DNA from 3 places in the Streptomyces sp. NPDC003720 genome. Region 1 is predicted to be linked to each of the others. Evidence: predicted binding sites of a transcription regulator. Region 1 holds the regulator's gene; each other region holds the start of a gene.
The links. Region 1 encodes HrcA, which represses chaperone genes, less so after heat shock. Its sites were predicted from a motif close to TTNGCACTCNGNNNNNCNGAGTGCNAA; they were not measured.
Positions count from the first base shown of each region.

Region 2: the regulator HrcA is predicted to act here: its motif matches at 1,640-1,666, upstream of groES (co-chaperone GroES).
Region 3: the regulator HrcA is predicted to act here: its motif matches at 2,522-2,548, upstream of groL (chaperonin GroEL).

Region 1 is NZ_JBIANZ010000003.1:417,712-422,045, forward strand. Features, by position in the region: gene ACFYU0_RS10785 (MBL fold metallo-hydrolase) at 25-747, opposite strand; gene hrcA (heat-inducible transcriptional repressor HrcA) at 908-1,924, shown strand; gene dnaJ (molecular chaperone DnaJ) at 1,925-3,061, shown strand; gene ACFYU0_RS10800 (nitronate monooxygenase) at 3,231-4,334, shown strand, end outside.
Region 2 is NZ_JBIANZ010000008.1:27,930-32,263, forward strand. Features, by position in the region: gene ACFYU0_RS22345 (polysaccharide deacetylase family protein) at 1-739, shown strand, start outside; gene ACFYU0_RS22350 (polysaccharide deacetylase family protein) at 769-1,581, shown strand; gene groES (co-chaperone GroES) at 1,812-2,120, shown strand; gene groL (chaperonin GroEL) at 2,243-3,868, shown strand; gene ACFYU0_RS22365 (carboxymuconolactone decarboxylase family protein) at 3,944-4,334, opposite strand, start outside.
Region 3 is NZ_JBIANZ010000007.1:160,055-164,388, reverse strand. Features, by position in the region: gene ACFYU0_RS20660 (NADH:flavin oxidoreductase) at 1-532, opposite strand, end outside; gene groL (chaperonin GroEL) at 738-2,360, opposite strand; gene ACFYU0_RS20650 (cold-shock protein) at 2,678-2,881, opposite strand; gene ACFYU0_RS20645 (MoaD/ThiS family protein) at 3,325-3,600, opposite strand; gene thrC (threonine synthase) at 3,597-4,334, opposite strand, start outside.

The sequences.
Region 1 (4,334 bases):
ATAGGAGAACCGGCGGGCTCGTGCTCATGACACGCCGAAACGCGCCGCCAGCTCCTCGCGTTGCCGCCGTACGAACGCCGCGTCCACCACCGCTCCGTGACCGGGCACGTACAGCGCGTCCTCGCCGCCCAGGGACAGCAGGCGGTCCAGCGCGTCCGGCCAGCGGGAGGGGACCGCGTCCGGGCCCGCCTGCGGTTCGCCGGACTCCTCCACCAGGTCGCCGCAGAAGACGACCTCGGGGTCGCCCGGCACCAGCACCGCCAGGTCGTGGGCCGTGTGGCCGGGGCCCACGTTGGCGAGCAGCGCCTGTCGTCCGTCGCCGAGGTCGAGCGTCCACTCCCCGGAGACCAGGTGCCGGGGCGACGCCAGCGCGTCCACCGCCTCGTCGGCCTCCGGCACGGGCAGGCCGTTGCGGGTCGCGTCCAGGCGCAGCTCCTCGCGCCCGTGCGCCAGCGCCGAGTCCATGCCGACCGCGGCGAACACCTCCGCCCCGGCGAAGGCGGACGCGCCGAAGACGTGGTCGAAGTGGGGGTGGGTGAGCGCGAGATGGGTCACACGGTGACCGGCGAGCCGCTGCGCCCGCTCCCGCAGCCGCGCGCCCTCGGCGAGGCTCGACCCGGCGTCCACCATCAGCGCCGTGCCCGCCCCCAGCACCAGGCCCGCGGTGCAGTCCCAGCCTGGCAGCCGGCACCGCCCGACCCCGTCGGCCAACCGCTCCCACTCCAGCTCTTCCCAAGTCACGGTCATGCCGCGACGCTAACGGTAGGACGGGGCGGGGAGGGACCGACCTTGCCCGGTGAGTACCCCACGGCCGTACACTGGCGGGGGAACGCTGGCACTCGGACACGCAGAGTGCCAGGGGGAAGATTCGAAGGGCCGGGCGAAGACATGCTGGAGGTGCGCGCGGATGCTGAGTGAACGCAGACTTCAGGTGCTGCGCGCCATCGTCCAGGACTACGTGGGCACCGAGGAGCCGGTCGGCTCCAAGGCGCTCACCGAACGGCACAACCTCGGCGTGTCACCGGCGACCGTGCGCAACGACATGGCCGCCCTGGAGGACGAGGGGTACATCGCCCAGCCGCACACCAGCGCCGGGCGCATCCCCACCGACAAGGGCTACCGGCTGTTCGTCGACAAGCTCGCCGGCGTCAAGCCGATGACCGGGCCCGAGCGGCGGGCGATCCAGAACTTCCTCGAGGGCGCCGTCGACCTCGACGACGTCGTCGCGCGGACGGTGCGGCTGCTCGCGCAGCTCACCCGGCAGGTCGCCGTCGTGCAGTACCCGTCCCTGACCCGGTCCACCGTGCGGCACGTGGAGCTGCTCTCGCTCGCCCCCGCGCGCGTGATGCTCGTGCTGATCACGGACACCGGCCGGGTCGAGCAGCGGATGGTGGACTGCCCGGCGCCGTTCGGGGAGACGGCCCTCGCCGACCTCCGGGCGAGACTCAACAGCCGGGTCGCGGGCCGCCGGTTCACCGACGTGCCGCGCCTGGTCGAGGACCTGCCGGAGGCGTTCGACCACGAGGATCGCGGTACGGTCTCCACGGTGCTCTCCACTCTGCTGGAGACACTGGTCGAGGAGAACGAGGAGCGGCTGATGATCGGCGGCACCGCCAATCTCACCCGTTTCGGACATGACTTTCCCCTCATGATCCGGCCCGTCCTGGAGGCCCTGGAGGAGCAGGTCGTGCTCCTCAAGCTCCTCGGCGAGGCGAAGGATCCGGGCGTGATGGTGCGCATCGGGCACGAGAACGCACACGAAGGACTCAACTCCACGTCCGTCGTGTCGGTCGGCTACGGTTCGGGCGGCGAGGCGGTTGCCAAGCTCGGCGTGGTCGGACCGACCCGCATGGACTACCCGGGAACGATGGGAGCGGTACGCGCAGTGGCACGGTACGTCGGACAGATCCTGGCGGAGTCGTAAGTGGCCACGGACTACTACGCCGTTCTCGGCGTGCGCCGCGACGCGTCGCAGGATGAGATCAAGAAGGCGTTCCGTCGGCTCGCGCGCGAGCTGCACCCGGACGTCAACCCCGATCCGAAGACCCAGGAGCGGTTCAAGGAGATCAACGCCGCCTACGAGGTGCTGTCGGACCCGCAGAAGAAGCAGGTCTACGACCTCGGCGGCGACCCGCTCTCCCAGTCGGGCGGCGCGGGCGCGGGCGGCTTCGGGGCCGGCGGCTTCGGCAACTTCTCCGACATCATGGACGCGTTCTTCGGCACGGCGTCGCAGCGCGGGCCGCGCTCGCGCACCCGGCGCGGCCAGGACGCGATGATCCGCATCGACGTCGAGCTGGACGAGGCGGCCTTCGGCACGACCAAGGACATCCAGGTCGACACCGCGGTCGTCTGCAACACCTGCAGCGGCGAGGGCGCGGCTCCGGGCACGACCGCCCAGACCTGTGACATGTGCCGCGGCCGCGGCGAGGTGTCGCAGGTCACCCGGTCCTTCCTGGGTCAGGTCATGACCTCCCGCCCCTGCCCCCAGTGCCAGGGCTTCGGCACGGTCGTGCCGACCCCGTGCCCGGAGTGCGCGGGCGACGGGCGGGTGCGCTCCCGCCGCACCCTCACCGTGAAGATCCCGGCCGGCGTCGACAACGGCACCCGGATCCAGCTCGCCGGCGAGGGCGAGGTCGGCCCCGGCGGCGGTCCGGCCGGCGACCTCTACGTCGAGATCCACGAGCTGCCGCACTCGACCTTCCAGCGGCGCGGCGACGACCTGCACTGCACGGTCACCATCCCGATGACCGCGGCGGCCCTCGGCACCAAGGTCCCGCTGGAGACGCTGGACGGCCTGGAGGAGGTCGACATCCGGCCGGGCACCCAGTCCGGCCAGTCGATCCCGCTGCACACCCGGGGCGTCACCCACCTGCGGGGCGGCGGCCGGGGCGACCTGATCGTCCACGTCGAGGTCACCACCCCGACCAAGCTGGATCCCGAGCAGGAGCGGCTGCTGCGCGAGCTGGCGAAGCTGCGCGGCGAGGAGCGTCCGCAGGGGCAGTTCCAGCCCGGGCAGCAGGGGCTGTTCTCGCGGCTGAAGGACGCGTTCAACGGGCGCTGAGGCGCGCCGGGTCCAGGGGGCTCCGGCCCCTTGGACCCCGCCGGGGGGCTCCCGTCCCCCGGCCCCGGGCCACGCTCTCCCACCGGCAGGACCGGCGGACCGGAAAGTGGCATGTGCCAGGAGGAAGACCCGATTCGGCGCCTCCCCCAGGACGTGACAACATGCGGGCATGTCCTCCGCGCTGACCGATCTCTTCCCCCAGCCGATCGTGCAGGCACCCATGGCGGGCGGGGTCTCCGTGCCGCAGCTCGCCGCCGCCGTGTCCGAGGCGGGCGGCCTCGGGTTCCTCGCCGCCGGGTACAAGACCGCCGACGGCATGTACCAGGAGATCAAGCAGCTGCGCGGACTCACCGGCCGGCCCTTCGGCGTGAACCTCTTCGTGCCGCAGCCCGTGTACCCCGGTGCGGGCACCGGCTCCACCGGAGCGGCCGCAGCCGCGCCCCTCGACGCGGGCGCCGTGGAGGTCTACACCCACCAGCTCGCCGGTGAGGCCGCCTGGTACGAGACCGAGCTGGGCGACCCGGACAGCGGCCGCGACGACGGCTACGACGCCAAACTCGCCGTGCTGCTCGACAACCCGGTGCCGGTCGTCTCCTTCCACTTCGGGGTCCCCACCCGCGAGGTCGTCGACTCCCTGCACCGCGCCGGGACGTTCATCCTGGCCGCCGCCACCACCCCGGAGGAGGCGCGCGCGGTCGAGCGGTCCGGGGCCGACGCGGTGATCGCGCAGGGCGTCGAGGCCGGCGGCCACCAGGGCACCCACCGGGACGTCCCCGAGAACGACGGCTCCGGCATCGGACTGCTGTCGCTGCTCACGCAGATCCGCGAGGCGGTGCGCATCCCGGTCGTCGCCGCCGGCGGCATCATGCGCGGCGACCAGATCGCCGCCGTCCTCGCGGCGGGCGCGAGCGCCGCCCAGCTCGGCACGGCGTTCCTCGCCACCCCCGAGTCCGGCGCCCACGCCCTGCACAAACAGGCGCTCACCAACCCCCTGTTCGCGCGCACCGAACTGACCCGGGCCTTCTCCGGCCGCCCGGCGCGCGGACTGGTCAACCGCTTCCTGCGCGAGCACGGCCCCTACGCCCCCGCCGCCTATCCCGAGATCCACCATGTGACGGCGCCGCTGCGCAAGGCCGCCGCCAAGGCCGGCGACGCGCAGGGCATGGCGCTGTGGGCGGGACAGGGGCATCGGCTGGCCCGGGAGCTGCCGGCCGGGCAGCTCGTCGAGGTGCTGGCGGCCGAGCTGGCCGCGGCCCGCACGGCGCTTTCGGCC
Region 2 (4,334 bases), on a different contig from region 1:
GCGCCGCGCCGCCGAACAGGCCCGGCTGGCGGCCGCCGCCCGGCGCTGGAAGCTGGCCCGGGTGCCGCTCACACCCCCGGCTCCGCCGGCCGTCAAGCCGAAGATCACCCCGCGCGACGGCTTCGAGGTGGACGGCCAGGAGGAGGAGAACCTGCCCCCGGTCTTCACCACCGTCCCCACCGGCAAGAAGGTCGTCTTCCTCACCATCGACGACGGCGCCGAGAAGGACCCGGCGTTCCTGCGCATGATGAGCGACCTGAAGATCCCCTACTCGGCCTTCCTCAGCAACTACCTGGTGAAGGACGACTACGGCTACTTCCGCCGGATGCAGTCCGAGGGCCACACCCTCAACAACCACACCCTCACCCACCCGTATCTGCCCGGCCTCTCCTACGAGCAGCAGCGGGACGAGATCTGCGGCATGCAGGACATCATGAAGAAGCAGTTCGGCAAGGCGCCCACGATCTTCCGGCCGCCCTACGGCAACTACAACGGCGACACCCTGCGCGCCGCCAAGTCCTGCGGGATCAAGTACGCGCCGATCTGGGACGAGGAGGTCTTCGTCGACCACTGGGAGTACCGCGACTGGGACCGCAGCCTGCACCCCGGCGACATCGTGCTCACCCACTTCCGCGGCCGCGACGACTGGGACGGCACGATGGTCGACGACATGCGCAGGTTCCTCGACAAGGTCACGCGCGAGGGATACGCCGTGGCGCGCCTGGAGGACTACCTGTGAGGCGCCGGGGGCGGCCGGCGGGCGGCCCGGTGCGAGCGCGGGCCGCCCCGGCGGCCGCGCTCGCCGCGGTCCTCCTGCTCGCCGGCTGCGCCCAGTCGGTCGACCCCATCGAGCGCCTGGGCAAGCGGGCGGCCCAGGGGGCCCGGCCGCCGAGCCCGGCCGCCGGCCAGGCGCACCGCCGCTGGGGCCTGGCCGCCCCGCTCGCCGTCCCGCCCAGCCACCCGGCCCGGCCGCCCGTCGCCCGCCGGGCGGACGCCCCGCCGCCGGTCGTGGACCACGTCGACACCACCGACCGGGTCGTCTTCCTCACCTACGACGACGGCGCCGGGCGGGACCCGCGGTTCGCCGACATGGTCCGCGAACTCCGGCTGCCGGTCAGCCTCTTCCTCGCCGACGGCGTGACGGACCCGGGCCACGGACGGTTCGCCCGGCTGCGCGCGGCCGGCGCCGCGATCGAGAACCGCGCCCCCGGCCACCCCGCGCTGCCCGGACTGCCCTACGCCGAACAGCGCGCCGAGATCTGCGGCCGGCGGGACAGGATCGGCTCCCGCTTCGGCGTCCGCCCCCGGCTCCTGCGGCCGCCCCGCGGCGCCTACGACACCACCACCCTGCGCGCCGCCGCCGCCTGCGGCGTCTCCGCCGTCGTCCTGTGGCGCGCCGCCCTCGGCCCCGACGGCGTCGTCCACCGCAGGGGTGCAGGGCGCCTGACCCCAGGCGACATCGTCCTCGTGGGCCCCGGCGAGGACGGCGGCCCCACCCTGACGGAACGCACCGCCCGCCTGCTGCGCCGCGCCCAGCGCCAGGGCCTGACGGTGGCCCGCCTCGAGGACTACCTGGCCTGACCACGCCCGCCCGGGGCACCCCCCAGCGGCCCCGGCCGGCCGACGCGCCGCACCGCCATTGGCACTCCGCTTGACCGAGTGCTAATCGCGGTCATAGTCTCGGCTCTGGCACTCGGCAGATGAGAGTGCCAACCAGCGACGGGCAGGTCCGGCACCCGCGACGACGGATCCACCTGGTCGCCACCCCAGACAGTTAACCCCGTGAGATCTCCGAAGGGGGAGGTCGGACCGTGACGACCACCAGCTCCAAGGTTGCCATCAAGCCGCTCGAGGACCGCATCGTGGTCCAGCCGCTCGACGCCGAGCAGACCACCGCCTCTGGCCTGGTCATCCCGGACACCGCGAAGGAGAAGCCCCAGGAGGGCGCCGTCCTCGCCGTGGGCCCGGGCCGCTTCGAGAACGGCGAGCGCCTGCCGCTCGACGTCAAGGTCGGCGACGTCGTCCTGTACAGCAAGTACGGCGGCACCGAGGTGAAGTACAACGGCGAGGAGTACCTCGTCCTCTCGGCTCGCGACGTCCTCGCGATCATCGAGAAGTAAGTCACCTCGAGCACTTTTGATGCTTGACGCTGCGCCCCTGGCCCCCGCGACCACATAAGAGCCGGGCGCCCGGGGCGCAGTGCCTTTTTCACCCACAGATTTCCGAGAGGGCTCCCGCTGTCATGGCGAAGATCCTGAAGTTCGACGAGGACGCCCGTCGCGCCCTCGAGCGCGGCGTCAACAAGCTGGCCGACACGGTGAAGGTGACGATCGGCCCCAAGGGCCGCAACGTCGTCATCGACAAGAAGTTCGGCGCGCCCACCATCACCAACGACGGTGTCACGATCGCCCGTGAGGTCGAGATCGAGGACCCGTACGAGAACCTCGGCGCCCAGCTGGTGAAGGAGGTGGCGACCAAGACCAACGACATCGCTGGTGACGGCACCACCACCGCCACCGTGCTGGCCCAGGCGCTGGTGCGCGAGGGTCTGCGCAACGTCGCCGCCGGCGCCTCCCCGGCCCTGCTCAAGAAGGGCATCGACGCCGCGGTCAAGGCCGTCTCCGAGGACCTGCTCGCCTCGGCGCGCCCGATCGACGAGAAGTCCGACATCGCCGCCGTCGCCGCGCTGTCCGCCCAGGACCAGCAGGTCGGCGAGCTGATCGCCGAGGCCATGGACAAGGTCGGCAAGGACGGTGTCATCACCGTCGAGGAGTCCAACACCTTCGGTCTGGAGCTGGACTTCACCGAGGGCATGGCCTTCGACAAGGGCTACCTGTCGCCGTACTTCGTCACCGACCAGGAGCGTATGGAGGCCGTCCTCGACGACCCGTACATCCTGATCAACCAGGGCAAGATCAGCTCCATCCAGGACCTGCTGCCGCTGCTGGAGAAGGTCATCCAGTCGGGCGCCTCCAAGCCGCTGCTGATCATCGCCGAGGACGTCGACGGCGAGGCCCTGTCGACCCTGGTCGTCAACAAGATCCGCGGCACCTTCAACGCCGTCGCGGTGAAGGCCCCGGGCTTCGGCGACCGCCGCAAGGCCATGCTCCAGGACATCGCCACCCTCACCGGCGGCACCGTCATCTCCGAGGAGGTCGGCCTCAAGCTCGACCAGGTCGGTCTGGACGTGCTCGGCTCCGCCCGCCGCGTGACCGTCACCAAGGACGACACCACGATCGTCGACGGCGGCGGCAACTCCGGCGACGTCGCGGGCCGCGTCGCGCAGATCAAGGCCGAGATCGAGAACACCGACTCCGACTGGGACCGCGAGAAGCTCCAGGAGCGCCTCGCGAAGCTGGCCGGCGGCGTGTGCGTGATCAAGGTCGGCGCCGCCACCGAGGTGGAGCTGAAGGAGAAGAAGCACCGTCTGGAGGACGCCATCTCCGCGACCCGCGCCGCGGTCGAGGAGGGCATCGTCTCCGGTGGTGGCTCCGCTCTGGTCCACGCCGTCAAGGTCCTCGAGGGCAACCTCGACAAGACCGGCGACGAGGCCACCGGTGTCGCGGTCGTCCGCCGCGCCGCCGTCGAGCCGCTCCGCTGGATCGCGGAGAACGCCGGCCTCGAGGGCTACGTCATCGTCTCCAAGGTGGCCGAGCTCGAGAAGGGCAGCGGCTACAACGCCGCCTCCGGCGAGTACGGCGACCTGATCAAGGCCGGCGTCATCGACCCGGTCAAGGTCACCCGCTCCGCCCTGGAGAACGCCGCCTCCATCGCCTCCCTCCTGCTCACGACCGAGACCCTGGTCGTCGAGAAGAAGGAAGAGGAGGAGCCGGCCGCGGCGGGCCACGGCCACGGCCACGCCCACTGAGGCACATCGGCGACGAGGCCCGGCACCCTTCGGGGTGCCGGGCCTCCCGCGTTCTCCGGCCCGGAAGCCCGCCGATCAGCTCGTCAGGGTGTCGAACATCCCCGGCTCGTACGAACCCCCGGGGTTGTGCACGATCACGTTCATCCGGGTGGACGCGTTGATCAGGGCGACCACGCAGACCAGCGCGCCGATCTGCTCGTCGTCGAAGTGCCTGCGCACCTCGGCCCACGTCTCGTCGGACACGCCCCGGTCGCCGAGCAGTGTGCCCTCCTCGGCGAGCGCCAGCGCGGCCCGCTCCGCCTCGGTGAACACGGTGGAGTGGCGCCAGGCGGCGACCAGGTGCAGCCGGAGCGCGGACTCACCGGCGGCCGCGGCCTCCTTGGTGTGGATGTCGACGCAGAAGCCGCAGCCGTTGAGCTGACCGACCCTCAGCTCCACCAGCTCCCGCAGGGCCTTCGGCAGCGTC
Region 3 (4,334 bases), on a different contig from region 1:
GGATCTCCACACCGTCGAAGCCGATGCGCTCGGCGTCGGCCGCTGCCTGGGCGAAGGCGTCGATGACGGCGTCGATGTCGTCCTGGGTCATGGGCGTGGCGTCGTCGGTGCCGTCCACGCGCAGCCCGGAGGGGCCGTGGGAGGGGGCCTCCGGGTTGGGCTTCTGGCCCTGCTTGCGCACCGTGCCGATGTGCCAGAGCTGCGGCACGATGGTGCCGCCGGCCTCGTGCACCGCCTCGGCGACCTTCGCCCAGCCCGCGAGCGCCTCCTCGCCGTGGAACCGGGGCACACGGCTGCTGCCGCCGGCCGACTCGTGGCCGACGTAGGTGCCCTCGGTGACGATCAGGCCGACACCGGCGGCGGCGCGCCGGGCGTAGTACGAGACCACGTCCTCGCCGGGGACGCCGCCCGGGGAGAACATCCGGGTCATCGGCGCCATCACGATGCGGTTCGGGACGGTGAGGCCGCCCAGGGTGATCGGGCGGGAGAGGATCTGGGCCGCGCGGGACGCGGGGGGCGGCGTGACGGTCACGGTGGGGGCTCCTCGGTGACGACTCGGTAGACCGATTGGTATGTGCGCACGCATTGTTGCAGCTCCTTAAGCAACCACCCAGAGGCTCCCGCACATTCCTTTCGCGGCCGTTCAGGAGTGTGATCCCGGACACGCCCGAGGGCGGCACCCCCTGCCTGAGACAGGGAGTGCCGCCCTCGGAAAGGACAGGCCGATCCGCGCGGGATCAGAAGTCCATGTCACCGCCCGGCATGCCGCCCGGAGCGGCCGCGGCGGCCTTCTCCGGCTTGTCGGCGATGACGGCCTCGGTGGTGAGGAACAGCGCGGCGATGGAGGCGGCGTTCTGCAGCGCGGAACGGGTCACCTTCGCCGGGTCGATGATGCCCTCGGCGACCAGGTCGACGTACTCGCCGGTCGCGGCGTTCAGGCCGTGGCCCGGGGTCAGGTTGCGCACCTTCTCCACCACGACACCGCCCTCGAGGCCGGCGTTGACGGCGATCTGCTTCAGCGGGGCCTCGAGCGCGAGCTTCACGGCCTGGGCGCCGGTCGCCTCGTCACCCTCGAGCTCCAGCTTCTCGAAGACCTGGGAGGCCTGCAGCAGGGCCACGCCACCACCGGCGACGATGCCCTCCTCGACGGCGGCCTTCGCGTTGCGGACGGCGTCCTCGATGCGGTGCTTGCGCTCCTTGAGCTCCACCTCGGTGGCGGCGCCGGCCTTGATGACCGCGACACCGCCGGCGAGCTTCGCCAGGCGCTCCTGCAGCTTCTCGCGGTCGTAGTCCGAGTCGCTGTTCTCGATCTCGGCGCGGATCTGGTTCACCCGGCCGTTGACCTGGTCCGAGGAACCGGCGCCGTCGACGATGGTGGTCTCGTCCTTGGTGATGACGACCTTGCGGGCGCGGCCCAGGAGGTCCAGGGTCGCGTTCTCCAGCTTGAGGCCGACCTCCTCGGAGATGACCTCGCCGCCCGTGAGGATGGCGATGTCGCCGAGCATGGCCTTGCGGCGGTCGCCGAAGCCCGGGGCCTTGACGGCGACGGACTTGAAGGTGCCGCGGATCTTGTTGACCACCAGGGTCGACAGGGCCTCGCCCTCGACGTCCTCGGCGATGATCAGCAGCGGCTTGCCCGACTGCATGACCTTCTCCAGCAGCGGGAGCAGGTCCTTGACGGAGCCGATCTTGGAGTTGGCGATGAGGATGTACGGGTCCTCGAGCGACGCCTCCATGCGCTCCATGTCGGTCGCGAAGTAGGCGGAGATGTAGCCCTTGTCGAAGCGCATGCCCTCGGTGAGCTCGAGCTCGAGGCCGAAGGTGTTGCTCTCCTCGACGGTGATGACGCCTTCCTTGCCGACCTTGTCCATCGCCTCGGCGATGAGCTCGCCGATCTGGGTGTCGGCGGCGGAGATGGACGCGGTGGAGGCGATCTGCTCCTTGGTCTCGACGTCCTTCGCCTGCTCCAGCAGGGCGGCGGAGACGGCCTCGACGGCCTTCTCGATACCGCGCTTCAGGGCCATCGGGTTGGCGCCGGCGGCGACGTTGCGCAGGCCTTCCTTGACCAGGGCCTGGGCGAGCACGGTCGCGGTGGTCGTACCGTCACCGGCGACGTCGTCCGTCTTCTTGGCGACTTCCTTGACCAGCTCGGCGCCGATCTTCTCGTACGGGTCCTCGAGCTCGATCTCCTTGGCGATGGAGACACCATCGTTGGTGATCGTGGGGGCGCCCCACTTCTTCTCGAGGACGACGTTGCGGCCCTTGGGGCCGAGCGTCACCTTGACGGCGTCCGCGAGCTGGTTCATGCCGCGCTCGAGGCCGCGCCGCGCCTCCTCGTCGAACGCGATGATCTTGGCCATGTGAAGTGGTCCCTCCAGGACTGGGGGTGATTCCTTCGGACCGCGCCCGCGCCCGCGACGGACGGCTCGCCGGCCTCGCGGTTCCTTGCCCCACTTGGCCTGCGGGCCTCACCGACCCGGTCCTCGTTGTCACTCTCACCTTCAGAGTGCTAACGCAATGATTAGCACTCGGCATGGCCGAGTGCAAGCGCCTCCCGGGGTACGGGGCGCCCAGTCAGCCGCCCGCGAACGCACGGGCCCGCGCCCCCGCGCGGGAGCCGGGCACGGCGAAGGGCCCGCACCCTGTGCGAGGTGCGGGCCCTTCGTGCAAGAAACGTTCAGGCGCTGAGGCGAACCATGTCGGCCTGCGGGCCCTTCTGGCCCTGCGAGATCTCGAACTCCACCCGCTGGCCCTCTTCCAGGGTGCGGTAGCCGTCCATCTGAATGGCGCTGTAGTGGACGAATACGTCCGCACCACCGTCGACCGCGATGAAGCCGTACCCCTTCTCCGCGTTGAACCACTTGACGGTGCCCTGAGCCATGCCTAACTCCCCTATTACTGGCCCTTGCACAGATCCGCACTTCGCGGACCCGGGTCAGACCTCACCCCCCATTGGCCGGGGGCGTGCGCCGGAACGCGTCGACCGCCGCTGAATGTATCTGCCCAACTGCCGTCTGCAACAGGTCAATCGGACGAGAAATATGGACGCGAACGGTCCGGAATGTAGCGTGAATTCGCCCGAATTCAGGGCAAGTCGGGCCCCATAAAATGCGCAAAAGCCGCAGAAAGCACCCGCACTTTGGCTGTTTCTTGTCGGGTGCACCGCGGTGAATCCAAGGCTCCTGACCCACGGTCCGGGAGCGGGTTCCCCAACTCTACCGCGCTCAATCACTCAGAATGGCCCCCTCCGCTTCTCTCGCGGAGGAGGCCATTCAATGAACAATGGGTAACCGGCGTTACCGAAGGTAATGATCGGTCATTCTGTCAGCCGCCGGCGACGGCCGGAATGATGGAGACGCCGGCGCCGTCCGGGGTCGCGGTCTCCAGCCCCTGCTCGAAGCGGACGTCGTCGTCGTTGACGTACACGTTGACGAAACGGCGCAGCTTGCCCTGGTCGTCCAGCACCCGCGCGGCGATCCCGGTGTGGTTCTTCTCCAGGTTCTCGATGACCTCGGCGAGGTTCGCGCCCTCGGCGGGGACCTCGGCCTGCCCGCCGGTGTAGGTGCGCAGGATGGTGGGGATGCGAACGGTCACGCTCATGCGAGGCCAGCCTCTCGGAAGGAGTCCAGGTTCGGGCGGATGGTGGCGGTGAGGCCGGTACCGGCCACCGCGTCGAGGGTCTTGAGGCCGTCGCCGGTGTTGAGGACGACCGTGGTCTTCGCCGGGTCCAGCACGCCCTCCTTGAGCAGCTTGCGGGTGACGCCGACGGTCACGCCGCCCGCCGTCTCCGCGAAGATGCCCTCGGTCCGGGCCAGCAGCTTGATCGCGTCCACGACCTCCTCGTCCGTCACGTCCTCGACCGCGCCGCCGGTGCGGCGGGCGATGTCCAGGACGTACGGCCCGTCGGCCGGGTTGCCGATGGCGAGGGACTTGGCGATGGTGTTCGGCTTCTGCGGCCGTACGACGTCGTGGCCCGCCTTGTACGCGGTCGACACCGGCGAGCAGCCCTCGGCCTGGGCGCCGAAGATCTTGTACGGCCGGTCCTCGACCAGACCCAGCTTGATCAGCTCCTGCAGGCCCTTGTCGATCTTCGTGAGCTGGGAGCCGGAGGCGATCGGGACCACGATCTGGTCCGGCAGCCGCCAGCCGAGCTGCTCGCAGATCTCGTACGCCAGCGTCTTGGAGCCCTCGGCGTAGTACGGCCGCAGGTTGACGTTGACGAAGCCCCAGCCCTCGCCGGCCGGGTCGCCGATCAGCTCGGAGCAGAACCGGTTCACGTCGTCGTAGTTGCCCTCGATGCCGACGAGTTCGCCGCCGTAGACCGCGGCCATGAC